Regions from separate parts of the Pseudomonas sp. A34-9 genome, predicted to be linked through region 1. Evidence: riboswitches for the same ligand, from Rfam matches in the RefSeq annotation. Region 1 holds a riboswitch; each other region holds the start of a gene.
The links. A riboswitch is a leader RNA that binds a small molecule or an ion and turns the genes downstream of it on or off. The one in region 1 is predicted to bind cobalamin.

Region 1 (9,836 bases):
ACCGGCCAGGCTGCAATGGCTGCCGAAAGCGTGAACTTCGTCAGCTGGGGCGGAAGCACCCAGGATGCGCAGAAACAGGCCTGGGCCGATCCGTTCAGCAAGGCCAGCGGCATCACCGTCGTGCAGGACGGCCCGACCGACTACGGCAAACTCAAAGCCATGGTCGAGAGCGGCAACGTGCAGTGGGACGTGGTCGATGTCGAAGCCGATTTCGCCCTGCGTGCCGCCGCTGAAGGCCTGCTCGAACCCCTCGACTTCAAAGTCATCCAGCGCGACAAGATCGACCCGCGTTTCGTCAGCGATTACGGCGTCGGCTCGTTCTTCTTCTCCTTCGTCCTCGGCTACAACGAGGGCAAACTCGGCGCCAACAAGCCGCAGGACTGGAGCGCCCTGTTCGACACCAAAACCTACCCAGGCAAACGCGCCCTGTACAAATGGCCTAGTCCAGGCGTGCTCGAACTGGCGCTGCTGGCCGACGGCGTAGCGGCTGACAAGCTCTACCCGCTGGATCTGGATCGCGCCTTCAAGAAACTCGACACCATCAAGAAAGACATCGTCTGGTGGGGCGGCGGCGCGCAGTCGCAGCAACTGCTGGCCTCCGGTGAAGCGAGCATGGGCCAGTTCTGGAATGGTCGTATCCACGCCCTGCAAGAAGACGGCGCGCCGGTCGGCGTGAGCTGGAAACAGAATCTGGTCATGGCCGACATTCTGGTGATTCCAAAAGGCTCGAAAAACAAGGATGCGGCGATGAAGTTCCTGGCCAACGCCAGCGGCGCCAAAGGTCAGGCCGACTTCTCCAACCTGACCGCCTACGCCCCGGTCAACCTCGACAGTGTGCAGCGTCTGGATTCGACGCTGGCCCCCAACCTGCCGACTGCCTACGCTAAGGATCAGATCACTCTTGATTTCGCGTACTGGGCCAAAAACGGCCAGGCCATCGCGACACGGTGGAACGAATGGCTGGTCAAATGAAAATGGCGGCCACCGCGTCCCGTCCCTCCACTGCCACCGGGAGCGCCGCAAGCGCTGCCGGTTCGGCCCACGGAACACAGGCGGTTGCGATGCAGCAAGCCCCGTCCCTCAGACAACGCTGGAGCGGCGCCGGCAACCTCGCGCCGGCGCTGCTGTTCATCGGCCTGTTCTTTCTCGCGCCGTTGATTGGCCTGCTGTTGCGCGGCGTGCTCGAACCGACCCCGGGCCTTGGCAACTACGAACAACTGTTCGCCAACTCGGCGTATGCGCGAGTGCTGCTCAACACCTTTTCGGTGGCCGGGCTGGTGACGCTGTTCAGCCTGCTGCTGGGATTTCCGCTCGCCTGGGCGATCACTCTGGTGCCACGCGGCTGGGGACGCTGGATCCTCAACATCGTGCTGCTGTCGATGTGGACCAGCCTGCTCGCCCGCACCTATTCATGGCTGGTGCTGCTGCAAGCGTCCGGCGTGATCAACAAGGCCTTGATGGCGATGGGCATCATCGATCAGCCGCTGGAGATGGTGCACAACCTCACCGGCGTGGTGATCGGCATGAGCTACATCATGATCCCGTTCATCGTCCTGCCGTTGCAGGCGACCATGCAGGCCATCGACCCGATGATTCTGCAGGCCGGCTCGATCTGCGGCGCGAGTCCGTGGACCAACTTCTGGCGGGTGTTTCTGCCGCTGTGCCGGCCGGGTCTGGCGTCAGGCGGGTTGATGGTGTTCGTGATGTCGCTCGGTTACTACGTGACCCCGGCGCTGCTCGGCGGCGCGCAGAACATGATGCTGCCGGAGTTCATCATTCAGCAGGTGCAATCGTTCCTCAACTGGGGTCTGGCCAGTGCCGGCGCCGCGTTGCTGATCGCGATCACTTTGGTGCTGTTCTACTTCTACCTGAAGCTTCAGCCGGAATCCCCGGTTGGCGCCAGTAACGCGAGGTAAGCCGACATGCTCCTGACTCCCAACGCGATGAGCCGGCGCATGCGCTTCGGCCTCTACGCCACCACCGGGCTGATCGGTCTGTTCCTGCTGTTGCCGATTGTGTTTATCGTGCTGCTGTCCTTCGGCTCCTCCCAGTGGCTGGTGTTTCCGCCACCGGGCTGGACGCTGAAATGGTACGGCCAGTTCTTCTCCAACCCGGACTGGATGAACGCCGCGGCGGCCAGCCTCAAGGTTGCCGTGCTAACGACGATCTTTGCGGTGGCCCTTGGTTTGCCGACTGCGTTTGCGCTGGTGCGCGGGCGCTTTCCTGGCCGGGAAATGCTCTACGGTCTGTTCACCCTGCCGATGATCGTGCCGCTGGTGATCATCGCCGTGGCGGTGTACGCGCTGTTTCTCAAGCTCGGTTACACCGGCACGATGTTCGCCTTCGTCGTCAGCCATGTGATCGTCGCGCTGCCGTTCACCATCATCTCGATCATCAACTCGCTGAAGCTGTTCGATCAGTCGATTGAGGACGCGGCGGTGATCTGCGGTGCTTCACGCCTGCAAGCGGTGTTCAAGGTGACGTTCCCGGCGATCCGTCCGGGCATGGTCGCCGGCGCCCTCTTCGCCTTCCTCGTTTCGTGGGACGAAGTGGTGCTCAGCGTGATGATGGCAAGCCCGACCCTGCAAACCCTTCCCGTGAAAATGTGGACCACCCTGCGCCAGGACCTGACGCCAGTGATCGCCGTCGCTTCGACGCTGCTGATCGGCTTGTCGGTGTTGGTCATGGTCATCGCCGCCGCGCTGCGCCGGCGCAACGAAATCAGCGCCTGAGCGCCAGGAGTACGACATGAGTGCCGTGATCAAAGACGCCTCCCAGCAGAATGACAAACCCCTGGTCAGCCTGCGCAACCTGAACAAGCACTACGGCGATTTTGCTGCCGTCGACAACATCTCGCTGGACATCAAGGACGGTGAATTCCTCACCTTCCTCGGCTCCAGCGGCTCGGGCAAGAGCACCACGCTGTCGATGCTCGCCGGGTTTGAAACGCCGAGCAGCGGCGAGATCCTCGTCAACGGTCAGTCGCTGGTGAATGTGCCGCCGCACAAGCGCGACATCGGCATGGTGTTCCAGCGCTACTCGCTGTTCCCGCATTTGTCGGTGCGCGACAACATCGCCTTCCCTTTGGCGATCCGCAAACTGGCGGCGGCCGAGCGCGACAAGCGCGTCGATGCGATGTTGAAACTGGTGCAACTGGAACAGTTCGCGCATCGCCGCCCTTCGCAACTGTCTGGCGGCCAGCAACAACGCGTCGCCATCGCCCGCGCGCTGGTCTACGAGCCACGCATTCTGTTGATGGACGAACCGCTCGGTGCGCTGGATAAAAAACTGCGTGAAGATCTGCAGGATGAACTGCGCCAACTGCATCGCCGTCTGGGCATTACCATTGTTTACGTGACCCACGACCAGGAAGAAGCCATGCGCTTGTCGCAGCGCATTGCAATTTTCAGTCACGGCAAGATTGTCGGCCTGGGCAGCGGTTATGACCTTTATCAAAATCCGCCGAATGCGTTTGTCGCGTCGTTCCTCGGCAACTCGAACTTCCTCAAACTCAAGGCGCAGGGTCATGCGGCGGCGAGTTTTGAGGGGCAGTCGTTGTCGATTCGGCTGACGACGGGCTTGCACACGGATCAGGATGTGTTGCTGATGGTGCGGCCGGAAAAGGCCTTGGCGTTGAGCGTGGCGCAAGCGATCAGCGAACCGTTACCGTCGGGGTGGAACGAGGTGTCAGCGAAGGTTGTGGAAGTGCTGTTCCTCGGCGAAAGCCAGACCTGCAGCGTGGTCACGTCGGGCGGGACTTCGATGACGGTGAAGGCCTTGTCAGCCGCCGGCATGCCGCTCAAGGCCGGCGACCCGGTGCAAGTGCGCTGGGCGACTGCCGATGCTTGCGTGTACACCGAATGGACCGAAGGCGACCTCAACAAGGCTGCCGGTTCTCATTGAGAACGAGTCGCCTGCTCCCCCTCACCCCAGCCCTCTCCCTGAGGGAGAGGGAGCCGACCGAGGCGTCTTGCGTCTGACATCGACCTGAAAGATCAGTGGCGATTATGGATTCACTGAGCAGTTTTCAGGTCGGCATCCCTCTCCAATCTCCCCCAATCAGTCCCCTCTCCCTCTGGGAGAGGGCTAGGGTGAGGGAACCAGTCGACGCGGTATCAGACAATAGCGCGGTAGCCTTCAATTTCGTCCGGCCAAGCGGTGAGGATTTCAAACCCAGTCTCCGTCACCGCAACCATATGCTCCCACTGCGCCGACAACGAGCCATCCTTGGTCAGCACAGTCCAGCCATCCGGCATGTTCTTCACATGGCGTTTACCGGCATTGAGCATCGGCTCTACGGTAAAAATCATCCCGGCCTTGAGCTTCATGCCCTGATTCGGAAAGCCGTAATGCAGAATCTGCGGTTCATCGTGATAGACCTTGCCGATCCCGTGCCCGCAATACTCGCGCACTACGCTGAAGCCCTCCTTCTCCGCCAGGCTCTGGATCGCATGGCCGATATCGCCCAGGGTCGCGCCCGGCTTGACCACGCGAATACCCGCGCACATCGCCTCGTAGGTGGTCTTGATCAGATGCTGCGCTTCAGGCGTCGCCTCGCCGACCACGTACATGCGGCTGGTGTCACCAAACCAGCCATCCTTGATTACCGCGATGTCGAGGTTGACGATGTCGCCATCCTTCAACGGCGTGCCCGACGGAATGCCGTGGCACACGACATCGTTGACCGAGGCGCAGACGGTTTTCGGAAAGCCGTGATAGCCGACGTTGGCCGGCACCGCTTTCTGCACGTTGACGATGTAGTCGTTGCACAGTTTATCGAGCTGATCAGTGGTGACGCCCGCCTTAACGTGCGGCACCAGCATTGCCAACACTTCAGCGGCGAGTTTGCCGGCAGCTCGCGATTGTGCGATGTCGGCCGGGGTGTTGATCTTGATCTGGTTTCTCATGCGCTGACGGCTTCCTGAGTCAGTTGTTGCAAATCCAGCCCGCCGTTCTGTTCGGCGCGGATCAGCAAGCGGCAAATGGCGCTGTGGTCGAGGTTGGGGTGCAGTTCGGCGAGCATGCCGATGCGCATCCAGTGCTCGGCCTGCGCGTTGATCGAGCGGCTGAGGGCGTTGCTGGAGATCCGCAGGTTCTCGTGCATGTCCTCTGAAATCTTTACGATGCCCATATATGAATCCGATACGATGTGTATATGGATCGTATATTAGCCAAGCCCTCACCAAGATTGCAAACACACACGCTGATCGTTCTCACGCTCATGCGTGGGAATGCAGCCCGTGACCAAATCGCAGGCAAAAAAAAGCTGCCAAAAAATGGCAGCGAAAACTTTAAGAACACGCGATGTATTGGGCTCAGCATAGACGCCGGATAATGACAGTGTCATGACAGCGACACATTCACTGAACCGCCCCTGCCCCGTCATCAGGCTGTCATCAAGATCACGGCAGAATCCTCGCAAACCGTCTTGCGCCGCGCGGCGGCTGTTTTGCAAGGATTCCCATGAAAGAAGACGCCTCGCTGTTTGCCGCCATCGACCTGGGTTCGAATGCCTTTCGCCTGATGATCGGCCAATCGGTGCGCAGTCGAAAAGGCTTGCAGATTCAAGAAGTGAAAACCCTGCGCGAGCCGGTGCGCCTTGCCGAAGGCTTTGACGGCGGCGCGCTGGATGCGTTGGCGCTGGATCGTGGCTGGCAGGCCTTGGCCAGGTTCGGCAAGAAACTGCGCGGTTTCGAAGCCGGCCGAGTCCGTGCGGTGGCGACCAGCGCGGTGCGCGAAGCCGACAATGCGCAACTGTTTCTGGCCAGTGCCGAGCGGCATCTGGGATTTCCCATTGACGTGATTTGCGGCCATGAAGAGGCGCGTCTGGTCTACGCCGGCGTCACCCACGCCTTGCCGAGCGCCGCAGACCTGCGCCTGGTGGTCGACATCGGCGGCGGTTCCACTGAGCTGATTCTCGGCCAGGGTTCACAACCGTTGCTCACCGAGAGCATCGCCATCGGCAGTGGCACCTTGAGCACGCGGTTTTTCCGCGGCGGCGAGGTGTCCGCCGGCGCGCTACAGGAAGCCGAACGCTTCGCCATCCTGCAGTTTGAAAAAGTTGCCCGGCGCTACCGGGCTCAGGGCTGGCAGCAAACCATCGGCTCTTCCGGCACCGCGCGCATGCTTGCCAAAGTGCTCAAGGCCAACCACCTCAACGACTTCGGTCAGGACGGCATCACCTATGGCGGGCTGCTGCGCCTGTCGCTGCTGCTGTTGAAGGTGAACAATGTGCAACAGCTCAAGCTCGCCGGCCTGCAAGCCCATCGTCAGAGCATTCTGCCCGGCGGTCTGGTGTTGATGCTCGCGGCATTCAAAGTGTTCGGCATCGCGCAAATGTTGCCGTCGGAACCGGGCCTGCGTCTGGGCGTGTTGCACGGTTTGATGAGCCAGCACTAATCCTCGCCGCGACAGATTCGTCTCCCCTTCAGCGGCGCGATCGACTACCATGCCGCCGCCGGTTTCCAAACGGGATTAATAGGGAATCCGAGGTGCTTGCACAGCATCGATCGGAACTGCCCCCGCAACTGTAGGTGCTGAGCCTGCTCCACGACTGCCACTGGGTGACCCCCGGGAAGGCCGGAGCCAGGCGCTGACGCATCAGTCAGGAGACCTGCCGGCACAGTGACTACTAACCGGCGGGGTGTCCGGGAAGGACATCGTGCCGTGCGCATCAATGCTTGATGCCCGGCCTTGCGCGGTTGCCCTGACTGCGTTCGATGGTGTGTTTCCGATCCGTACTCTCCCGCTCCCCGTACGGTTCCCCTGGAGACTGCCCCATGCTGCTGCCCCGCGTTGCCACCCTCATCACCGGCCTGAGCCTTGGCGCCATGGCGCAAGCGGCACCGACGGTCTATCCGCTGACGATCGAAAACTGCGGCAGCACTCTGACCTTCCAGCACGCGCCGACGCGCACCGTGACCATCGGCCAGGCCGGCACGGAAATGCTCTACGCCATGGGTCTGGGCGACAAAGTCGTCGGCACCTCACTGTGGTTCAACAATGTGCTGAGCACGTACAAAGCGCAGGACGACAAGATCGAGCGTCTGGCTGACAACGAGCCGAGTTTCGAATCGGTGATCGGCAAGCGCCCGGAACTGGTCGCCGTGGAGCTGGAATGGATGGTCGGCCCGCAAGGTGCGGTGGGCACTCGCGAGCAGTTTCATGAACTGAAGATTCCGACGTACCTGCTGCCCTCCGATTGCGAAGCCAAGGACAACCTCGTCGGCGCCGATGGCACGCGGCTGGCGCCGTTTCGCATTGATACGATCTACAAGAGCGTGAGCCAACTGGCGCAGATCTTCGATGTGCAGGAGCGTGGCCGGCAGCTCAACGACGAACTCAAGGCCAGCCTCGCCAGATCGATTGCCACCGCCCAGGGTAAACAGCTCAAGGACGCCAGCGCGCTGGTCTGGTTTTCCAGCGCACAAATGGACATCGAGCCATTCGTGGCCGGGCACAAAGGCATTCCCGACTTCATGCTCAGCACCCTCGGCGTGCGCAACGTGGTGGACTCCGATGAGGAGTGGCCAACCGTTGGCTGGGAAACCATCGCCAAGGCCAATCCAACCTTTCTCGTCATCGCGCGCATGGATCGTCGCCGCTTCCCCGCTGACGACTATGAAAAGAAACTCGCCTTCCTGCGCAGCGATCCGGTGACGCGCAACATGGACGCGGTGAAACACAACCGCATCATCATTCTCGACGCCATGGCCATGCAGGCCAGCCTGCGCATGTTCGACGGCATCGAGCAACTGGCCACGGCCATCAACGGCTATGACCTGTCGCAATGAGTGCCAGCCTGATCCGTACGTTGCTGGCCTTGGCCACGCTGTTGATGGCAGTGGTTGCTGGCGTGGCCATCGGTGAAACTTCGATTGAACCGGGTGTGGTGCTGCAGGTGTTGGCCAACAAACTGTGGGGCGCCGGGTACACGCTCGACCCTATCGATGAAGGCATCGTCTGGAATTACCGCCTGACGCGCGCCCTGGTCGCGGCCGCGTGCGGTGCCGGTCTGGCGACGTGCGGGGTGATTCTGCAATCGCTGCTGCGCAACCCTTTGGCGGATCCGTATCTGCTGGGGATTTCTGCCGGTGCTTCGACCGGGGCAGTGATGGTGGCGCTACTCGGGGTTGGCGCCGGGATGATCTCGCTGTCCGTCGGTGCCTTCGCCGGCGCGGTCACGGCGTTCGTGCTGGTGATTCTGCTGGCGAGAGTCAGCGGTTCGGCCAGCGGCACCGGGCAGATCATTCTCGCCGGGATCGCCGGCTCGCAGCTGTTCAACGCGCTGACGGCGTTTCTGATCACCCGCTCGGCCAGCTCCGAGCAGGCACGCGGGATCATGTTCTGGCTGCTGGGCAATCTGGGCGGCGTGCGCTGGCCATCGGTGTGGCTGGCGGTGCCAGTGGCCGTGTTGGGGTTGGTCGTGTGTCTGTGGCACCGGCGGGCGCTGGATGCGTTCACCTTTGGCGCGGATTCGGCGGCGTCGCTGGGCATTGCGGTGCGACGTGTGCAGATTCTGTTGATTGGCTGCGCGGCGCTGGTGACGGCGGTGATGGTGTCGATTGTCGGATCGATCGGTTTTGTCGGCCTGGTGATCCCCCACGCCGCGCGGCTGTTGCTTGGCACCGGTCACGCGCGGTTGCTGCCGGCCAGTGCCTTGGGCGGTGCGGTGTTTTTGATTGCTGCCGATGTGCTGTCGCGCACGCTGATCAAGGGCCAGGTGATTCCGGTCGGGGTGATTACCGCGCTGGTCGGTGCGCCTGTGTTCGCCTTGATTCTGGTTGGCCGCAGGTCTGCACGATGAACAGTGTTTTGAGTTGTTCTGGTTTGAGCTTCAAGGTGCGCGGCGCCGAGTTGCTCAACGGTGTCAGCCTTGACGTTCAGCGTGGCGAAACCCTCGGCATCGTCGGGCCAAATGGCTCGGGCAAATCCACCCTGTTGAAGTTGCTCGCCGGGTTGCGCGAACCGAGCGCCGGCGAGGTGCTGCTCGACGGCCAGCGCCTCGGCAAAATGGCCCGACGCAGCATTGCGCAGACGCTGGCGGTGGTCGAACAACAGGCCGACACCGACGACGGCATTCGCGTGTTTGATGCCGTGGCGTTAGGGCGCACGCCCTGGCTGTCGGCGCTGCAACCGTGGTCGGCGGACGACGACGCCATCGTCCAGCAGGCGCTCACCGACGTTGACGCGATGCACCTGCGCACGCGTCTCTGGCGCAGCCTCTCGGGGGGTGAACGACAGCGGGTGCATATCGCTCGCGCCTTGGCGCAACGACCGCAAATCCTGTTGCTGGACGAGCCGGCCAATCACCTCGACATTCAGCATCAGTTGACCATTCTCAACGTGGTACAGGCGTTGCCGGTGACCACGTTGATCGCGCTGCATGATCTCAATCAGGCGCTGAAGTGTGATCGTCTGGCGGTGCTGGAGCGCGGGCGACTGGTGGCGTTGGGCGAACCGCTGGCGGTGCTGACGCCGCAGCGGTTACAGGAGACTTTCGGGGTCAGGGCGCATTACCTGACGGACCCGTTCGATGGGGCGCAGATTCTTCGATTCCACTCATGAGGCTGTGCATGTGAGTTGTCTGCCACACCGGGTCAGCGTCGACATCGATGATCTCGAAGCCCTGCCGCTGCCAGAACGCGATGGCGCCCGGTAAAAACGGATGGGTGTGCAGGTAAATCAACTCGACTCCGTCGGCGAGTGCCAGATCCTTGAGCGATCGATACAGTGCACCGGCCAGCCCTGAGCGTCGCTGCGAGGGCAGGACGAACAGACGGACGATTTCCACCACTTTAAAGTCTGGATAGGGCAGGTGCGGAAAGCGCCGGTCG
Region 2 (9,836 bases), 960 kb from region 1:
GATTTCACCCACACAAGGTCGGGCGCCGGAGGGCGGCGTGTAGCCTTGCGCCATTTTCGTGGCCAGGGCCACGGCGGCGCAGCTGGGAATTTCCGGGCCTTTGTCATTCAGGGCGGTGAGTTGCGCGGTCATCGACAACGGTTTGCCGTCAACGCCAAGGCCCTGCACGTCGATGTACATTGCGCTTTTGCCATCGCCGAAACGCTCGAAGCGCATGCCGAGGCGATGCAGTCTTGCCGCCCACAGCGCATGGTCGCGGACCAGCCCGACTTTGAGTGCCTGAGCCAGCAGGCCGTTGGCGATGCCGCCGAGTTTCAGCCCGGCGCCGGCCTTGAAGCTCAAGGTCTGCGCGCCATAACGATGGGCGAAGATGTCCATGTCCGGCACATCAACATTGGCCAGCAGGCGGGTGCCCATCTGCGGCATTTTGCGCAAGGTCAGGTCCAGCCAGCCCGACACCTCATGCACCTTGCCGTTTTTAAGTTGCTTGATCGGTTTGCCGGCGTAGGCGAGCACGCCTTCGATGGTCGACAGCCCCGGCATTTTCGCCGATGAGGAAATGCCATGCTCGATCGAATCAATGCGTGAAAAGTGCTGGCGCTGCTCATCGATGATCGCGGACGACAACGTCGGCACCGAGCTGCAACCACTGAGGATCGCCACGCCGGCCTGCTTCGCCCGCGCATCGAGAATGCCGATGCCGTTGACGAACGTGCGGCAGTCCGCCAGGTCGCAGTAGTTCACGCCGGCGTCGATGCAGCTTTCAGCGAGCGCATAGGATTGCCCTTGAAACGGCCCACCGGTATGGACGACCAACTGGATGTTCAGCGCGCGCAATGCGGACTTGAATTCGCCACCCATGGCATCGCCGCACCAGCCTTCGCAGACGTTGCCCGATTGATTGTTCAGCTCATCGACTTTGCGCTGCAACTTGTGCGGATCACGCCCCGAAAGCACCAGACCGATGTCCGGCATCAGCGCCAGATGCCGGCACACGATGCTGCCGAAATTTCCATAACCACCGACCACCATCACCCTGAACGGCATGCAATTTTTCCCTAAGTCATTCCCTCACACAGGCGTGCAGGATATAGGGCCGAACGCCGGCAAGCCATTCAGATCAATGGCTGCCGCTCTTGCGCGCCCGTGCAGCAGTGAACTAGCGGGCACGCCACTGCCAAGTTGACGAACGGTCATTCGAATGTTCAGATGCCGCCCAGTTTCAGGTGTCCCATGCCGCCGTGCATGGAGTGAAACGGGAAACCGGTACGTTCTTTTCGAACAAGTCCGGTGCTGCCCCCGCAACGGTATGCGCGTGATGCTTTCGATAGACCACTGTGGCCATGCGGCCATGGGAAGGTGAAAGCCTCGATACGCGCGAGCCCGGAGACCGGCCTGGAATGTCTGTTTGGCAAAATCCTGCGGTGGGCGGGCATGGGCCGGTATTGGCTGTGCGCGATGCCTTCTCCTGCATGCTCTTCTGCGAAGATACTTTTCGAGAAGACAATGATTCGACCTTTCTACACCTCGGCTCCAACCCTGTTGTTCGGCTGCCTGTTCAGCCCTCTGCTGCTGGCGGATGACGCGCCACTGGAACTCAATCAGCAAATCGTTTCCGCACCGTCGGTGGAATCCACCGCTGTCGCCGACATGGCGAAGTTCGGCAGCAAAGTCGAGATCGTCACCCGCGAACAGATCGAGCGCGCCGGCCCCAGTGCCGATGTCAGCCGCGTCATGCAGATGTTTATTCCCGGCCTGTACGTCGCGCCGAAAAACGGCCCGTTCGACTACGGCACCTATTCGCTGCTCGGCGGGCGCAACGACGACACGTTGATCCTGCTCGACGGTGTGCGCCTGAACAATCGCCTGTACGGCGGCCTCTATCTGGACACCCTGCCGGCCAACGCCATCGAACGCATCGAAGTGCTCAAGGGCGGCCAGAGCCTGTTGTTCGGTACCCAAGCCGTGTCCGGGATGATCAACATCGTCACCCGCAGCCCGCAGTCGCGCAAAGCCGCCGGCGAAGTGAACCTGGGCGTCGACAGCTTTGGCGGCACCACCGAAGACGCCCGGGTCGAGAATATCTTCACTAACGGTTTCGGCGATCTTGGTTTGCTGGCGTATGTCAGCCACAACGTTTCCGACGGTTACCAGCCCTATCGCAACCGCGACATGAACAACGTCAGCGAGAAGCACCGCGCCTACGAAGTCACCACATTCGGCGCCAAGGCGATTCAGTCGTTTGGCGATGATTCGCGGCTGGAACTGTTCTACCAATACGCCGACGCCGACCTCGACTTCGCCCGCCCGGTCGACAACCACAACACCACCAACGACCGCGTGCAGCAGATCGCCACGGCGACCTTCGAGCAGGCCATCAATGAGCGCCTGAGCTACTTCGTCAAAGGCCATATCAACGACTGGGACACGCGTTATACCCGCGTCAACAACGTCGAAGGCGGCGGTACCAGAGTCGTTAACCACAACGACTATTGGGGCTTCACCGACTGGGGCGTGCAGGCCGAAGGCAAGGCTGAACTGCCCGGCGGCCATGTGCTGGTGTTCGGCACTGACAACCAATGGTTCAAGGGCCAGGACGATGTGCTGATCATCGACAACGACAAGGCCCAAGCCCACGCGTTCTACACGCAACTGCGTCCGCAGATCGACGCCCTGCCCGACTGGCATCCGAGCATCGGCGTACGTCACGAAGCCATGGACGGCGGCGACAGCGCCACGGTCGGCATGCTCACTTCGCTGTATGACCTCAACGACAACTGGTCGGTGCGCGGTCAATACGGCAGCGCCTACAAACTGCCGAACGCCGAGCAACTGTTCGTCAACGAACCGGGCGACGAGCTCGGCAACCGCAACCTGAAACCGGAAAAAAGCCGCAACGCCGAACTGGGTGTCGACTACAAGGGCTTTGTGCTCGACCGTGAATTCAGCGCCAGCATGACCCTGTTCAAACGCAAGATCGCCGACCTGATCACCCTCGATGACATTCAGTGGGTCAACGGTGAGGGCCAAGTGCGCATGCGCGGTTTCGAGGCTGACGCGAAACTGGCGCTCAACGACCAATGGAGCCTGCAAGCGGACATGACCCGCAACCTCACCGAGTCGCGCACGGGTACGACCATCAACGACATCCCGAGCTTCTTCGCCCGTTCGCGGGTCGGCTATGAATCGGAAAATCGTCTGTGGGGCGCCGGTGGTGCGATTCGCTACATTCTCGATATCACCAGTTCGAAACAGGTCGAGTACGGCCACTATTCGGTGGTCGACGCCGATGCCTATCGCTACCTCGACAACGCTCACCAACACCGCGTGAGCCTGCTGGTAGAAAACCTGTTCGACCGCGATTACGTCACCAGCCGTTCAAGCAACGTCGACAATCTCGGCCGGCCGTTCACCTCTGAAGTGCGCTACACGTACCGCTTCTGATGAGTGAAATCAAAACCGTCGACGGCGTCGACACGCACCCGGACTGGTCGCATGTGCCCGAACATGCGCGCCACGTATTCATCTGCACCGGCCCGCGCTGCACTCAGCGCGGCGCCCAGCAATTATGGAAAACCTTGCGCCGGCATTTGCTGGTGCACGATCGCATCGAGACGCCGGGCGGCGTCTTGCTGACACGTACGCACTGCCAGTTTCCGTGCAATCTGGGGCCGGTCGTGACGGTGTATCCCGAGCGTTGCTGGTATGGCGTGCACGACAAGCAAGACGTGCAGCGGTTGGTTGAAGGGCATCTGGTCGGCGGTGAGGTGGTCGCGGACTTGTTGATCAAGGCACCGACATGAGCAGGTTGTGGATGTTGTTGAGTGCCCTGCTCTACGCGATGCCGGTGCTCGCCGACCGTTACCGCAACTGCGGCGAGGACTGGAACACCGCTGCGCCTTCGCGCATCGTCGCGCTCAATCAGCATGCGGCAGATCTCGTCCTGGCGCTGGGTGCCGGGCCAGCGTTGGTTGGCGTCGCCTATCTGGATGACACCGATGCCGGTCAGCGGCCATCCGAGTACTTCGGTGTGCCGGTGATCGCGCGGCAATACCCGGCCAGCGAAGTGCTTTACGCACAGCAACCGGATCTGGTGATCGGCGGGTTTGCCACGGCATTCGGTGACGGTGTGACTTCACGCTCGGGTCTTGCGCGTAATGGCGTGGGGTCTTATCTACTGGAGTCGGCCTGTAACGGGCATTCGCTGGATTACTTCGCGCATGTGCGCAATGACCTGCTGACCTTGGGCAGGCTGCTGCACAAACAGCCACAGGCGCGGCAATTGAGTGAGGCAATGGACGCCGACCTCGCCAGTGCCCGAGCCTTGGCCGGTGCGGGTAAATCGCTGTCGGTGTTCTATCTCGACAGCGAAGTCAAAGGCCTGGACAGCGAAGGTCGGCGAGGGTTCGTCACCGCGCTGTTGGCCTCCGTCGGTGCACGCAATGTGTTCGCCGACATCAATCTTTATCGGGTGACCGTCAACCGTGAAACCCTGTTGGCCAGCGACCCGGACGTGATTCTGCTGGCCGACGCCGAATGGTCGCCGGCCCGTCGCAAACGCTATCTGTTGAGCCACGACCCGGTGCTCTCACAACTGCGCGCGGTGCGCGAGAACCGCATGATCGACATTCCTTTCACCCACTTGCTACCGACCTTCAACAGCGGTCGGGTGGCGCTTGAACTCGCTCGGCAGCTCAATGCACTGAAGAAAAATAAATGAACCCGTCGCACCACACGCCACCTAACGAACAGACCATCAGGAGGTAGCCAATGCAAATCGAAACCGTGTGGATCGTACTGGCGGCAGTTCTTCTGCTTATCGAACTCTGGGCCATCAATCGGGTGCGCAAGAGCGAGGGGAAATCGAGCAACAAAGGCGTGTGGATCGTGCTGATCGTGTTTGTGCCGCTGTTTGGCTTGATTGCCTGGGCATTGGCGGGGCCCAAGCACATCAGTCAGCGTTCGGCTTAGTCGCCTGATTGATGGGTCGTCGCGCGGGGCTTGCCATCGGCACTGCCCCGCGCTTCAAGGTTGATCAACTGACCGGCACCAACGGCGGCATCTCTTCCATTTGTGCCAGCGGCACGTCACTGCTGCCGGGGGTCAGAATGACCTTGCGGCAGTTTTCTTCTTTCTTGTCGAAGATCTTGTAGCCCTCGGCGGCCTGCTCCAGGGACAGCCGATGGGTGATGATCGCGTCGGGCTGCAAGGCGCCGGTTTCGATGTAGCCGAGCAGTTCCGGCAGATAGCGCTGTACATGGGTCTGGCCCATTTTGAAGGTCAGCCCCTTGTCGAAGGCATCGCCAAACAGAAAGCCGTGGATGAAGCCTGAATACACCCCCGGCACACTCACCACCCCACCGCGACGCACGGCTGCAATGCACTGGCGCAGCGCTTTGCCGCTGCTGCCTTCGAGCTTGAGCGTGGCGAGGATCGTTTCGGTGGTGCTGCCCTTGGCTTCGAACCCTACGGCATCAATCACTGCATCGACGCCACGACTGCCCGGAGTCTGGCGAATAATGGTATCGGCCGGGTCATCGTCGTCATCGAAGTTGATCGGTATCACGCCGTAGGTGCGCTGTGCGTAATCGAGCCGATACGCGTGGTGATCGACCATAAAGATACGCTCGGCGCCGAGCATTTTCGCGCAGGCTGCGCTGAGCAGGCCAACCGGTCCCGCACCGTAAATCGCGATGCTTGAACCTTGGCCAATGCCGGTGTTGGTCACGGCTTGCCAAGCGGTCGGCAGGATGTCCGAGAGGAACAATACTTTCTCGTCCGCGAGTGTACCAGGCACCTTGAACGGCCCCGTATTGGCCTTCGGCACCCGCACCAATTCGGCTTGGCCGCCGGGGATTCCACCGTACATGCGGCTAAAGCCGAACAACGCGGCGGGTGGCGGGATAATCTTTTTGTTCATCGCCCCGCCGGGGCCGCTGTTGGTCGTCTCGCACGCGGCGTACAGCGCCTGCTGACAGAAAAAACAGTCGCCGCAGGCAATCACGAACGGAATCACCACCCGGTCGCCGGGCTGTACCGCGGTCACCGCCGAGCCGGTTTCCTCGACGATGCCCATGAACTCATGACCGAAGATATCGCCATGCTCGACGGTCGGAATCTTGCCCCGATACAGGTGCAGGTCCGAGCCGCAAATCGCTGTGGCCGTCACCCGCAGAATGATGTCGTCAGGGGCCTCCAGTTTCGGATCCGGCACGGTTTCGACTCTGACGTCATGGGCGCCGTGATAGGTCATTGCTCGCATGGTGAGTTCCTCGATCGCTTGAATGAAATGGCTGCTGTCTCCCATACGGCAGGGCGATGCCAAAACGAGTTCAGAACGCTTTCGCACAATCGGATCAGCGGGCCGCAATCGCCGCAAAGCCGTGATCTGCAATGCCTGCAACGCCCTCTTCATGCAGGCTGCACGAAGGCTTTTTGCCTGCGATCTCGCAAACCCTTGATCCATAGCGATTGAACATCCGCCAGGAATTGGCACGCCAAATGCGATAGATCAAGGGCATTCACAGAGCCGTGAGACAACGGCCTGTGTTCAATCCGTGACAGCAGAGGCAACCTCATGAACGCCATCGACCTTCTCAAAGCCGATCATGCAAAAGTCAAAGACATCCTCAGCCAACTGAGCGAATCAACCGAACGCGCGCTGAAAAAACGTGTCGAGCTGTTGGGCAAACTGGAAATGGAAATCTCCATCCATACCCGCCTCGAAGAAGAAATCCTCTACCCCGCGTTCAAGGCCGCCGGCAGCAAGGAACAGGACATCATGTACTTCGAAGCCAAGGAAGAACACCGCACCGTCGACTCACTGGTACTGCCCGATCTGAAACTGACCGATCCGGGCACCCCGGAGTTTTCCGGCCGGGTGAAAGTGGTCAAGGAACTGCTGGAGCACCATATCGAAGAGGAAGAAACGGAAATGTTTCCTCAGGCGAAAAAGCTCTTGGGCAAGGAAAAACTCGAAGAGCTGGGCGCACAGATGGAAGCCATGAAAGCCAGCTACAAGAAGGAAATGGCTGCCGGGAATATGGCTGCTTAAACCGTTACACGCGTTCGAGCCCGGCTTTGGCCGGGCTTTTTTCTGTCGGCAAATTGCGCGCACGCCTCGCTGATCACCGCGCCAACATCGGCGTACCGTTTGACGAAGCGCGGCAGGTGCGCGCCGCCCAGCCCCAGCACATCTTCGGTGACCAGCACCTGCCCGTCGCAGGCCGGTGAGGCGCCAATGCCGATGGTGGGCATTTTCGAGTCCAGCGTAATCTGCCGCGCCACGCCCTCGGCCACGGAATCGCCGACCAGAATGAAGTCGACAATGGGGTCGATCAGCGTGGCGATACTGCTGGAATACGCCGTCAGCGAGACGATTTTCTGTTGGCCTTTCATGGTGACCAATTGCGGTACGGTGAGGCGTTTGGTGCGGGTATGCAGGCTCATGGGCGATCCTCCGAGGCTGCCGTCCGTGAACGATAAATGTCGCCAGATTGAATGCGTAACGCTTCCATACAGTGCCCAATTCCAAAAGATTCGAGCGCTCGATTATTGGTCTGACGCCGAAACATTCAATGCACAGATAGGCCCGAAAAAGCGACCCAGGTGCACCCTGCTTCGTTGAAATGTCCGCAGGATCCCGGATGCTTTATTTCGCCGTTTACCGCAGGATGCGAAGCTTGTGAACACACCCAAGGGGCAATTTTTATCATGGAAGAAATCATCACCTACCGCACAGCCACTGCCGCCGATGCGCTGGCAATGAGCGAACTGGGCCAATTGCTCAACTCGGTCCACCACGCCGCCCGCCCCGATATCTACGCCGCCGCGACGGAGGATTTTGCCCGCGACTTGCCGCACTGGGCGGGCGTATTCGAGAAGCCCGGTCAGATCGCCTTCCTCGCCAGCACGGGTGACCGTCCTGTTGCGTTCATTACCGCGAACCTGTCCGCCAGCTCCGGCCCGCTGATGCAGCCGCAGAACGTGGTGCGCATCGGCTCGGTGTGTGTCGCCGAGCCGTTCTGGGGCAAAGGCATTGGCCGCGCGCTGATTCAACGGGTTAAAGACTGGGCCATCGAGCAAAATGCGCAGGACTTGCGCCTGACGGTCTGGCCTTTCAACGAGCGCGCGGTGCGCATGTATGCCGAGTTCGGCTTCGAGAGCCGAGCCCTGGAGATGGGCGTTCGATTGCAAGGAGCGAACACATCCGATGATGAATAACCGTAAACAGCTCCATCAGCAGGGTTTCGCCCTGCTCCGTCGCGCCATACCCGCCGAGTGGCTGGACGACCTGCGCCAGGCGTTCGATGCGGGTGTACTGCCGTCGGATCGCTGGCCCGTCCCACGGGGTCAGGACTGGCGTCATTCGCTGCTCGATGAGCATGCGAGCGTGCGCGCGGTGTGCCGTCTGCCAGCGGTGTTGGCCGTAGTGGGTGAGCTGATCGCGGAGCGCTTCTTTCTCTCTCAGGTCGAGGGTCGCGAACCGCTTTCGGGTGGCGGCCATCAGCAACTGCATCGCGACTTGTCCGCGCAACGCCCCGGCGACTGCGTGGCGGCCCTGGCTTTTTTCGATGACTATGGCAACCACAATGGCGCGACCCGTATCGTCCCCGGCAGCCATCGGCCCGCGCCCGGAGCGCCGCCCGCCGATGTCCATGATGAGACGCGATCAGTCCAGCTCACGGGCCGTGCGGGTGACATTCTGCTGTTCGATGTCGACCTGCTGCATGCCGGCAGCCGGAATCTGTCGGGCGCGCGCCGACGCTCGATGCTGATCAACTATTGGGCCGAGCCGCTGTACGCGTCTCACCGACAAACCGTGGCCCTGCGAAATATCCACATGGACCCTATCGAATGGTTCGATCCTGCCGACAACATCCTGGTGGACACCGAGAGGTTTTAACCGCGCAAGTCCATCACGTATAAAGCCACTGTCAATGACGATTCAAGAGGCTGCACCCATGAGCAATGCCTGGAACGAAGGTTATTTCACCGACGAAGGCTACACCTACAGCTATAGCCGGGAAATCAATCCGGTATTCCAGCGTTATTGCCTGTTGTTGCGCGGCTTTGCCGGCCTGGACAATCCCGACGGTTACCACTGCGAACTCGGGTTTGGTCAGGGTGTTTCAATCAATATTCACGCCACGGCCAACCCGGCCGGCTTCGTCGGTACGGACTTCCACCCCGGTCAGGCGGCCCATGCCATTGAACTCGCAGCGCTCGGCAACAACGGTGCGCAGCTGTACGACGACAGCTTCGAGCAACTGCTGGCGCGCGATGATTTGCCGCCGTTCGACAGCATCAGTCTGCATGGCATCTGGACCTGGGTCAGCCGTGACAATCAGAAGCTGATCGTCGAATTCGCCCGACGCCACCTCAAACCGGGTGGTCATCTGTACGTCAGCTATAACGCATTCCCGGGCTGGTCGCCTTCAGCGCCGCTGCGCCAGTTGTTCAGCCTGCACGACCGCTTTGCCAATCACTCGACGCGGCCGGATCAGCGCATCGATGCTGCGTTGCAGTTTTCCGAAGCGCTGCTGGCGGCCAATCCCAAGTACGCCATTGCCGCGCCGCACTTGGGGGCCAGGCTGCAAACCATCAAAGGCCAGGACCGTCAGTACGTCGCCCATGAATATTTCAATCGCGACTGGAACTGCATGTATTTCGCCGACATGGTTGATGCGCTGGCCCCGGCCAAGCTCGATTACGTCACGACGGCGGTGCCGATGGATTCGGTCGATGCACTCAATCTGAGCGCCGAAGGCCTGGCCTTTCTCGACGGTATCGAGCACCCGATAATGCGCGAGCAGGCGCGTGACTACTTCGTCAAC
Region 3 (9,836 bases), 200 kb from region 1:
GACTTTGCTGATGCAGTTCAACAGCCTTGATCTTGAGGCGATCGCGTTCAACATCAACTTTTGTGCCCTGTTTCAACCGGTCGTAATAACTGCTGCGGTTGATTCCAAACACACCGCACAACTCGGTTCTTGGATATAGCTCGCTTAACTCCTCGACCAGCCTTATCGATCGAGGGAATCCGACATCAAGAGAGCTGTAGCCTTTTTTAAGATTTCTTTCTCACGCTCAATCCGTCGGATTTTTGCTTCCAGTTCCTGAATGCGTTGTTGATCGGGTGTCATGGCTTTGGATCTTTCGGGCGTCTTGCCGTTGCGCTCCTGGCGCAACTGCTCAACCCAGCGGCGCAGAGCGGTCGGGCCCACCCCCATCGCTTCGCAGGCCTCACTTACTGAATAATCTTTATCCAGTACCAAGCAAGCCGCGTCCCGTTTGAAATCTGTCGAAAAGTACCGTCTAGTCAAAATTACACCTCGTCGTTGGGCGTAGATTACGCCCTTCAGGGGTGTCCAGAATCATTAAGCCAGATCAAAAATCGGCTCCCTCTCCTTGGGGAGAGGGCTGGGGTGAGGGGCAAATCCACCACAAATCCAAAACCGACCACGCTGTGCTCCTCACCACTCAACAGGATGAGCGTTAGCTCGGCTGCAGCTTTTGATCTGTAAGGCGACATCGGAAGGCTGAGCGGAGGGATTGATCCGGGCGTGGGAGCGTAGCGACCGTTTGGCGCAGCCAAACACAGCGAGAGGAGGTGCAGCGAAGCAAACCGTAGGCGCTGCCCCCGGATCGATCCCGGAGCGAAGGGACCCCGAGCCCCAGCGAGCGGGCCGAACGTAGGAGCATGAACGGGACAACCACATAGGTAACAGTTAAGTTCAGGCACATGGGTAACACCTGATCACTTATTTTTGATTACTTTGAGCGTCAGATAACCATCCTTAGCGTCTCGTTCATCAACACGTCCCAGTAGAACAGGCCCAAAGATGATGTCCCAAACACCCTCGCTGATGCTCTCCAATCCGACTATCTGATGTTTCAGGACATAGCCCACATAGATTCTGAGCCTTCCTTTGTTCACTACGCCGTTGGAGTCCGTTCGGTATGCCTCAACATGGCTGGGGTATTTCATCTCCGGCAACTTTCTCGGAAATACCCGTGAAGAGCTGATGTAGCAAGAGGCCGGGGTTTTCTGCCCCAATGCCTCATGAAAACGCTCATGATTATAGTGCTGCATGAACAGATCAAAATGCTTCTGCTGAGCTCCCCACTCAATTTCCGGCGGTCTTGGCAATGTACTTTTAAGCGTGCGGTGCATGCGTTCATGCCGTCCGTTTTGCTCAGGTCGCCCAGGTTGAGTCCGCTCATGAATGATGCCTAGACGAGCCCACCAAATGGATAATTGTGATAACCCCGCACGCCCGCCGCTGGCAAAAGGGACACCGTTATCAGTGCGGATCCGCTCAGGCATCCCATACGTCTTAAATAACCGTTCGAAGGTGGCTTTGGCGTCCTTGAAAGTCGTGCTCGGCATACTTTCACAAGCCAGTAAAAATCGACTGGCGTGATCCATTACCGTCAACGGGTAACACCAGACACCGTCTCCTGTCAGGTATTGGCCTTTGTAATCAGCGCTCCAGAGCTGATTAGGAAGGTCGGCTTTCTGGAGTGGTTTTGGATAGACAGCGACACGCTGACGCAACCGTCGAGACACCACTAGCCCCGCTTTTTTAAGCACGTTGTAGATCGTGGTTTTGGAGGGCGGCGGCTGATCTGGAAACCGCTCTTGCAGGGCTGTCTGGATCTTTTTCGGGCCCGGCGTGGTTTGACCTTGGCGCCGCAGCTCAAGAATGGCTTCTTTGACCGCAAACGGCACAGCCTGTGTTTGAGAATGACGCTTGCGACTGCACTCCGCCAAGCCATTGATGCTGTCCGCGTTGTAGCGGGCCACCCACTTGTAGCCAGTCTTGCGACTGATGCTGTGAGCCGCACAGAGTTGACTGAAGTTGAGCCGACCGGACAGATAGTCGGCGATGAACATCACTTTAAGGTCCATAGGTTTCAGCTCTCGCCACGGCATGGTCAGATCCTCGGAATCGACCAGTGCCAGTTAAAAACTGTTACCTATGTGCTTGAACTGTTTTGTTACCTATGTGGGTGAGTCATACCAGCAAGCGTTTTTGGTTACTTTTTAGGCGTCTGTAAAAAGTGACCCGCCGTAAGGGCGGAACCCTAAGCCGCCGTTACCGCAGCAACGGATATGCCCACATCATTCAAACCCACCACCACCCCAAAAAATTGACTAAAAACCCAACCCCATGCTCTCCTACACACCTTGTTACGGGTGCCCTTCACAGGGTGAAACGGGAAACCGGTGAATCATGTGCTTTACTCAAGCCCATGTCAGTCCGGTGCTGCCCCCGCAACGGTAAGCGAGCGAAGCGTCAAAACCACTGTGCCGACACGGCATGGGAAGGTGATGCTTGCAGGTCGGCCTGACGCCAACCCCTCGTGAGCCCGGAGACCGGCCCGCAACACACAGCACGCACTTGTGCGTCGCTGAACATAACAAACCCGCGGTGGGCGGGCGCTGTTCGAACCTCTGCGAGCCCGACCCGCAGGGGTTTTCATGCGCTCGATTCACCCACTGACACTCCAGAGGGAAGCGCCATGTCGATCATCAGCAGCACCGGCAGCAACACGGACAAAATCGCCAGCACCACCACCCTGAGCCAACGCCTGACCGCCGCGATCTTCGCGTCGATCCTCGGCGCCAGCCTGGTCTACTTCGCCGGTTTCTCGCACATCGAAGCGGTGCACAACGCCGCGCACGATACCCGTCACAGCGCCGCGTTCCCGTGCCACTGAGACCTGCCGACATGATCAAGCGTATTGCGCAAACCGCGGGTTTCACCGGCCTGCTGGCCGCCCTGCTCCTCACTCTGCTGCAAAGCTTCTGGGTTTCACCGCTGATTATTCAGGCTGAAACCTACGAGAAAGCCGAGCCGGTGGCTGTTCATGAACACGCCGAAGGCGCCATGGCCGGCCACACCCACGATGCCCAAGCCTGGGAGCCGGAAGACGGCTGGCAGCGGGTGGTTTCGACCACAGGCGGCAATCTGGTGGTTGCGGTGGGTTTCGCCCTGATGCTCGCGGGCCTCTACACCCTGCGCGCGCCAACCAAAACCTCGCAAGGCCTGCTCTGGGGTCTGGCCGGTTATGCCACCTTCGTCCTCGCGCCGACCCTGGGCCTGCCGCCTGAGTTGCCGGGCACTGCTGCGGCAGATCTGGCCTCGCGCCAGATGTGGTGGATCGGCACCGCCGCTTCGACCGCTGTCGGCCTGTCGCTGATCGTGTTCAGCCGCCACTGGCTGATGAAAATCCTCGGTGTCGCCATCCTCGCCGTGCCGCACGTGATCGGTGCGCCGCAGCCGCAAGTACATTCGATGCTCGCGCCGGAAGCACTGGAAGCCCAGTTCAAAATCGCTTCGCAGTTGACCAACGTGGCGTTCTGGCTGGCCCTGGGCCTGATCAGCGCCTGGTTGTTCCGCCGCAAAAACGATGGTCAATACCACGCATGACCGATGACAGCGCAGCGCCGACCTTCGTGGTCGGCCTGGGCTGCCAGCGCGGCTGCCCGGCCAGCACGCTGCGCGCCTTGCTTGACCAAGCCTTGCAGGCACACCGTATCGAGCTACAAGCGGTCAAGGCGTTGGCCAGCATCGACTTGAAGCGCGACGAGCCAGGCCTGCAAGAACTTGCCGCACAACTGGCCCTGCCCTTGCTGTATTTCAGCAGTGAACAACTGGCCAATTACCAACAGCGACTCAGTCACCATTCGCAAATCGCCTACGAACGCACCGGTTGCTACGGCGTGGCAGAAAGCGCGGCGTTGGCGCTCGCCGAGCAGTTGATCCAGGCACCGGCAAAACTGCTGATTTCCCGGCAAAAATACGCTCAGGCAACGTTGGCATTGGCCGGCGCGGCGTAAAATCCCGATAATCCCCGTCATTGATCATGAACAATCTTCATCTGAAGCGTTGTTGCGCCTCTTTTCCAAGGATTTAACGATGACCGTCTACTTCATCGGCGCCGGCCCCGGCGACCCGGAATTGATCACCGTCAAAGGCCAGCGGCTGATCCGCAGTTGCCCGGTGATTATCTATGCAGGTTCGTTGGTGCCGGCGGCGGTGCTCGACGGCCATCAAGCCGAGACGGTGGTCAACAGCGCGCAATTGCATCTGGAACAGATCATCGAACTGATCAAAACCGCGCACGCCAACGGCCAGGATGTGGCGCGGGTGCATTCCGGCGATCCAAGCCTGTACGGCGCGATCGGAGAGCAGATCCGTTACCTGCGTGAGCTGAGTATTCCGTTCGAGATTATCCCCGGTGTGACAGCCACCGCAGCCTGTGCAGCGTTGCTGGGTGCGGAACTGACGTTGCCGGACGTGTCGCAAAGCGTGATTCTGACCCGCTACGCCGATAAAACCGCCATGCCGGCCGGTGAGGAATTGGGCAACCTGGCACAGCACGGCGCAACCATGGCGATTCATCTGGGGGTCAACCATCTGGAGAAGATTCTGGCGCAGCTGTTGCCGCATTACGGCGCGGACTGCCCGATTGCGGTGATTCACCGGGCGACGTGGCCGGATCAGGATTGGGTGGTGGGGACGTTGGCGGATATTGCCGGGAAGGTTGCGGCCAAAGGGTTTCGGCGTACGGCGTTGATTCTGGTTGGGCGGGTGTTGGGCAGTGAGGTGTTCAGCGAGTCATCGCTGTATCGCGCGGGGCATGCACACCTCTACAGACCTTAAAAATCAAAAGATCGCAGCCTTCGGCAGCTCCTACATTGGAATGTGTATCCCTGTAGGAGCTGCCGAAGGCTGCGATCTTTTGATCTTGTGGCACCAGACAATGCATTCATCACGGGAAAATGCATTGTCTTGGTTGTGACTGCTACGCAGTCACGCGGGACGGTGCGGCGATCCGACAAGCACCCCCACCACAGCGCCGTTCGTTATTTCGCAGCGAACACCTTAGTAGTAGGCGTTTTCTTTCTGCGTGTGGTCGGTCACGTCGCGAACGCCTTTCAGCTCAGGGATGCGCTCGAGCAAGGTGCGCTCGATGCCTTCCTTCAAGGTCACGTCCGCCTGGCCGCAGCCCTGGCAACCACCACCGAACTGCAGAACGGCGATGCCGTCTTCCACCACATCGATCAGGCTGACCTGACCGCCGTGGCTGGCCAGCCCCGGGTTGATTTCGGTTTGCAGGTAGTAATTGATGCGCTCGTTGACCGGGCTGTCGGCGTTGACCATCGGCACTTTGGCGTTCGGGGCCTTGATGGTCAGCTGACCGCCCATACGGTCGGTGGCGTAGTCGACCACGGCGTCATCGAGAAACGCTTCGCTGAAGTGATCGATGTACGCGGTGAAGCTTTTCAGCCCCAGCGCGGTGTCTTCAGGTTTTTCTTCGCCCGGCTTGCAGTAGGCAATGCAGGTTTCGGCGTACTGGGTGCCAGGCTGGGTGATAAAGACGCGGATGCCGATGCCCGGGGTGTTCTGCTTGGAGAGCAGATCAGCCAGGTAATCGTGGGCGGCGTCGGTAATGGTAATAGCGGTCATGGAAACTCCTCGCAGGCTTGGGCGCAGTTTACGCCAATCGTTGCGCCGGACAAAGTCCTAGTATTTTTGTCGGGAAAGATTCTCGTCAGGCTCGTCGTCGATTCGCGCCTTGAGCCAGCGATAGCTGCGTTTTTCCACCCATTCGTAGCTCAGCCATGAGCCGACACCGATGGCCAGCGCGCACACGACGAACATCAAATACGGGTTGATGCCGTAGCGTCGGGCCAGATAACCGCCTGCCGACAACACCAGAACGTGCATCAGATACACCGAATACGAGCAATCGCCGAGCAGTTTGAGTGCCCGGCTGCGCTCGACATAACGCTCAAGCGAGATACACGCCATCACCAGCACGGCGCTCGGCACACCCCAGTTCAGCAGCCTCGGCGCCGGTGCCAAGTGATAGATCGTCAGCAATACCGCCACGATTGCCGCTAGCGGCAGCCACAGTCCCGCGCCGATCCAGCCCCGGCGATAAAGCATGCCAATGCCGATCCCCAGCAGAAATTCATAGACGATATCCGAGCGATAGAACTCACTGATCCAGCCAAACCCGGTCCACGCCTGGCTCACCGCAAACAGCAGCGCCGCGACCACCAGCAGACGCACTTGCAAGCGAAACAACAGCGTCCAGGCGAACAGCACGTAAAAAAGGATTTCGTAATTCAACGTCCAGCCGACATTAAGCGTCGGGTAGATGCCATAACCACCGGGGTTCTCGGTGGGAATGAACAGCAACGACAACAGCAGATGATCCCAGTCCACCGTTTGATCGGGCAATATCGGCTGGGCAAACACCACCAGCAGTGCCATCAACAGCGTGTACAGCCAATACGCCGGGACGATGCGAAACAGCCGATACAACAGAAAACGCGCGGGCGGCGGCGGTTTGTTTTCAGTCGAGAGAAAAATCACCAGGCCGCTGATGACAAAGAAGATATCGACGCCCACCGCGCCTTTGTCGATGAACAGTTGGCCAATCGGCCCGCGTGCTTCGAAGTTGAAGAAAATCTGCATGAAGTGATGGCAGACCACCGTCCACGCGGCCAGCGCACGTAGGGCTTGCACTGAAATCAACATCGGCCGCTCCCGCTCACAGTTCCTGAAACCACCTCAGATTCCCTGTAGGAGCTGCCGAAGGCTGCGATCTTTTGATCTTGATTCTAAAAGATCAAAGGATCGCAGCCTCGTTGCACTCGACAGCTCCTACAAGGATTTGCGGTGTTATTAAAGGCTGGGACAGCAGGACAGCTTCAATCGATCAAAGATTCTCGTAGCGGTTCATGTCCAGCACGCCCTCTTCCACCGGGTCGGTTTCGTGCAGGTACTGGCTCAGATCATGGAAATACAACCAGAATTGCGGATGACTGCGGCGAATCCCCCAACGTTCGACGATTTTCTCGAAACGGTTGGCATCCTTGGCGTTTTCCATTGCATCGACAAACTCGGGCACTTGCTCGGCCGGAATGTTGAAGATGAAGTTCGGATAACTGCTGAGCACGCCGGGAAAAATGGTGATGGTGTCCAACCCAGGCTGATAGCGCAGCGACTCCCCCAGCAGGAACGCCACGTTACTGTGTGCGCGGTTGCGCATCAGGCTATAGACCTCACGTTTGCCGCTGGCGGTTTCAATGCGCAGCATCGTGGCTTCTGGCAATTGCTCAATGACCTTCAAACCGGCCGCCGGGCGCGAAGTCAGGCGACTCAGCGCCTGCTCGGCATTTTGCAGAAAAGGGTCGATATTCGGCCGCGAACAGTAAGCGCCGTTGCAGCGATTGATCGGATCAGGGTGCGCATTGAGATCGCCGTAACGCGCCAGTAATTGCATGGCGAAATCGTATTTCGGGTCTTTCTCGTCGAGCTTCAACGCGGTCGGTTTGTCGTCGTCAATCGCCTCATAATCGAGCCACATTTTGAACTGACCGCTGCTCTGATACCAATCGTCGAGGTAATCCTCGCGTGAGTCGGCGGGCATCAGGCGCAGGAAGTTCTGCTCGGCGCCATTGCGGATCAGGTCGAAATACAGGCGGGTTTGCGCCTGATGGGAGACGTTGCCGAACACATCGAAGTTGACCGCCAACTGGTAATAGGTGCGTTCCAGCAGCGGATAGTCGAACAGCCACATGGTCTGCGGCACCTCGCCGATCAGGCCTTTGGTCACCGATGCGCTGTCGAAGTGGCGGAATATGCTCAGCAGCGCGTTGTCGTTGCCGGCCCACAGCGTCGACCAGCTCGGTGCCGGTTGATCGGCATAGCTGTCGCGGCGCAGCGCTTCGTACTCGTTACGTTTGTTGCGGTAGTTGTGCCACAGGCTCAAAACGCTGCCGACATCGTCGTTCTGCCCTGGCATGGCCAACAACGGCGTGGCCTGCCCGCGATAGTTCGGGTCGGTGATATAGAGGTCGTGCTCCGGGGCCTGGAACAGCGCCCAGAAGTTATCGCGGATCACGTCCGTGGCGATCTGCCCACGGCACACCGGGCCGCGAATAAAGGTGCGGACGAAGTATTCGGCGTTATCGAGCATGAACTGGTAACGCGCCTGCGCCGGAATCGCTTCGAACGTGGCAAACGGATTGGCGCGGCTCTGCGGGCCGTAACCCGGCAACGCAGTGACCTGCCAGTTACCGCTGTAGAACAGGCTTTTCACCCGCGCCATCTTCGCCGCGCTCAGCGGATAAGTGATGTGGGTCTTGTGCACGATCACCCCTTGTACCGGCCACAAGCGGTAATACACCTGAGTGCCCGGATCGTCGTTGGGGCGGCGGGTGGCGATCAGGTCGATCGGCTGTCCGGTCGGTGTGCGCGAACGCACCCACTGGAAGTAATGCCCCGGCTCGCCGTCCTTGAAATAGATGTGCGCGAGGAACCAGTGCTCGTACAACCAGCGCCCGACCAGGCTTTGCCGCGCGCCGGGGGTGTTGAGCAGGTTTTCCCACTGGACGATCTGCAGCGCCTCCTGGGCGCTTGGCGCCAGGCCTTGTTCGTCAATCGGCGCACCCGAGGCCAGCCAGCGCTGCAGGGTCTGATATTGCTGGTCGGTCAGCCCGGTCACCGCCAGCGGCATGCCTTCTTTCGGATGGGCACCGGCATAACCTTCAAACTCGGCGGGCAGCGCGCACATGTTTTCGCGGTTCAGGCCCAACACGATGTCTTGCGGGAGTTTGGCGTTCGGTGTCAGTGGCGTCTTGTGCCCCAATTCGAGCATGCGCGCCATCAACGCCGCTTGACTGCCTTGGGCGTCGAGCACCGAATAAAAGTCTTTCTGCTGCCAGGCACGTTTGCCGAAAGCGTCGTAGAACAGCCGAGTGGTCGGTGCCGCCTGTGTACGCTCGCCATCGTAGACCGGCATTTTGCTCGCGCCACGGGCCGCGCCCTCGCCACTGCCCAGATTCAACTGACAGGCCGAGTCGTAGCACGCATGGCAGGCCACGCACTTTTCGGTGAAGATCGGTTGGATATCACGGCTATATGAGATCGTGGGTTCCTGCGCAACGGCGCCCCAGCTTGAAAACAGCAAAAAAATGCTGATGACGCGGTACGACATGCCCTTGATCCCGATCGTGAAAAAAACGCCGCGATTCTACAGTATGACGCTCGTACCAACATGAGCGATATTCATGCAAAAGCCCCGCATGCTCTAAAACCGCACAGGTTTGCTATGATCCCGCTCCTTCGTAATGGTCTTTCCGAGTAGTCCAAATGTCCGATCGCAGCGTCCGCCTTCAAGCTCTCAAGCAAGCTCTCAAAGAGCGCATCCTGATACTCGATGGCGGCATGGGCACGATGATCCAGAGCTACAAGCTCGAAGAGCAGGATTATCGCGGCAAACGCTTCGCCGATTGGCCGAGTGACGTCAAGGGCAACAACGATCTACTGGTGATCACCCGTCCGGACGTGATCGGCGGCATCGAGAAAGCCTATCTGGATGCCGGCGCCGACATCCTCGAAACCAACACCTTCAACGCCACGCGCATTTCCATGGCCGACTACGGCATGGAAGAACTGGCCTACGAGTTAAACGTAGAAGGCGCACGCCTGGCCCGCAAGATTGCCGACGCCAAGACCGCCGAGAACCCGGCCAAGCCGCGCTTCGTTGCTGGCGTGCTCGGCCCGACCAGCCGCACCTGCTCGCTATCGCCGGACGTCAACAACCCGGGCTATCGCAACGTCACCTTTGATGAGCTGGTGGAGAACTACACCGAAGCCACCAAAGGCCT

Region 2: linked by a shared signal. The riboswitch ahead of P3G59_RS16700 (TonB-dependent receptor) and the one ahead of P3G59_RS12585 (ABC transporter substrate-binding protein) in region 1 are both predicted to bind cobalamin.
Region 3: linked by a shared signal. The riboswitch ahead of P3G59_RS13345 (CbtB domain-containing protein) and the one ahead of P3G59_RS12585 (ABC transporter substrate-binding protein) in region 1 are both predicted to bind cobalamin.

What each region holds. Positions count from the first base shown of each region.
Region 1 covers NZ_CP119967.1:2,792,691-2,802,526, reverse strand. The annotation lists gene P3G59_RS12620 (ABC transporter substrate-binding protein) at 1-972, shown strand, start outside; gene P3G59_RS12615 (ABC transporter permease) at 969-1,916, shown strand; gene P3G59_RS12610 (ABC transporter permease) at 1,923-2,732, shown strand; gene P3G59_RS12605 (ABC transporter ATP-binding protein) at 2,749-3,903, shown strand; gene map (type I methionyl aminopeptidase) at 4,116-4,907, opposite strand; gene P3G59_RS12595 (ParD-like family protein) at 4,904-5,131, opposite strand; gene P3G59_RS12590 (Ppx/GppA family phosphatase) at 5,464-6,399, shown strand; cobalamin riboswitch at 6,442-6,636, shown strand; gene P3G59_RS12585 (ABC transporter substrate-binding protein) at 6,780-7,793, shown strand; gene P3G59_RS12580 (iron ABC transporter permease) at 7,802-8,806, shown strand; gene P3G59_RS12575 (ABC transporter ATP-binding protein) at 8,803-9,567, shown strand; gene P3G59_RS12570 (GNAT family N-acetyltransferase) at 9,506-9,836, opposite strand, start outside.
Region 2 covers NZ_CP119967.1:3,748,311-3,758,146, forward strand. The annotation lists gene P3G59_RS16695 (saccharopine dehydrogenase NADP-binding domain-containing protein) at 1-1,047, opposite strand, end outside; cobalamin riboswitch at 1,208-1,414, shown strand; gene P3G59_RS16700 (TonB-dependent receptor) at 1,507-3,444, shown strand; gene P3G59_RS16705 ((2Fe-2S) ferredoxin domain-containing protein) at 3,444-3,803, shown strand; gene P3G59_RS16710 (ABC transporter substrate-binding protein) at 3,800-4,720, shown strand; gene P3G59_RS16715 (PLDc N-terminal domain-containing protein) at 4,771-4,971, shown strand; gene P3G59_RS16720 (zinc-dependent alcohol dehydrogenase) at 5,036-6,262, opposite strand; gene P3G59_RS16725 (hypothetical protein) at 6,285-6,461, shown strand; gene P3G59_RS16730 (hemerythrin domain-containing protein) at 6,578-7,054, shown strand; gene P3G59_RS16735 (3-methyl-2-oxobutanoate hydroxymethyltransferase) at 7,051-7,449, opposite strand; gene P3G59_RS16740 (GNAT family N-acetyltransferase) at 7,714-8,223, shown strand; gene P3G59_RS16745 (phytanoyl-CoA dioxygenase family protein) at 8,216-8,905, shown strand; gene P3G59_RS16750 (class I SAM-dependent methyltransferase) at 8,964-9,836, shown strand, end outside.
Region 3 covers NZ_CP119967.1:2,987,862-2,997,697, reverse strand. The annotation lists one part of gene P3G59_RS13355 (IS3 family transposase) at 1-213, opposite strand, end outside; one part of gene P3G59_RS13355 (IS3 family transposase) at 213-462, opposite strand; gene P3G59_RS13350 (IS481 family transposase) at 897-2,075, opposite strand; cobalamin riboswitch at 2,321-2,543, shown strand; gene P3G59_RS13345 (CbtB domain-containing protein) at 2,666-2,863, shown strand; gene P3G59_RS13340 (CbtA family protein) at 2,875-3,576, shown strand; gene P3G59_RS13335 (cobalamin biosynthesis protein) at 3,573-3,986, shown strand; gene cobM (precorrin-4 C(11)-methyltransferase) at 4,066-4,812, shown strand; gene nfuA (Fe-S biogenesis protein NfuA) at 5,035-5,619, opposite strand; gene P3G59_RS13320 (acyltransferase) at 5,677-6,699, opposite strand; gene P3G59_RS13315 (fatty acid cis/trans isomerase) at 6,881-9,163, opposite strand; gene metH (methionine synthase) at 9,319-9,836, shown strand, end outside.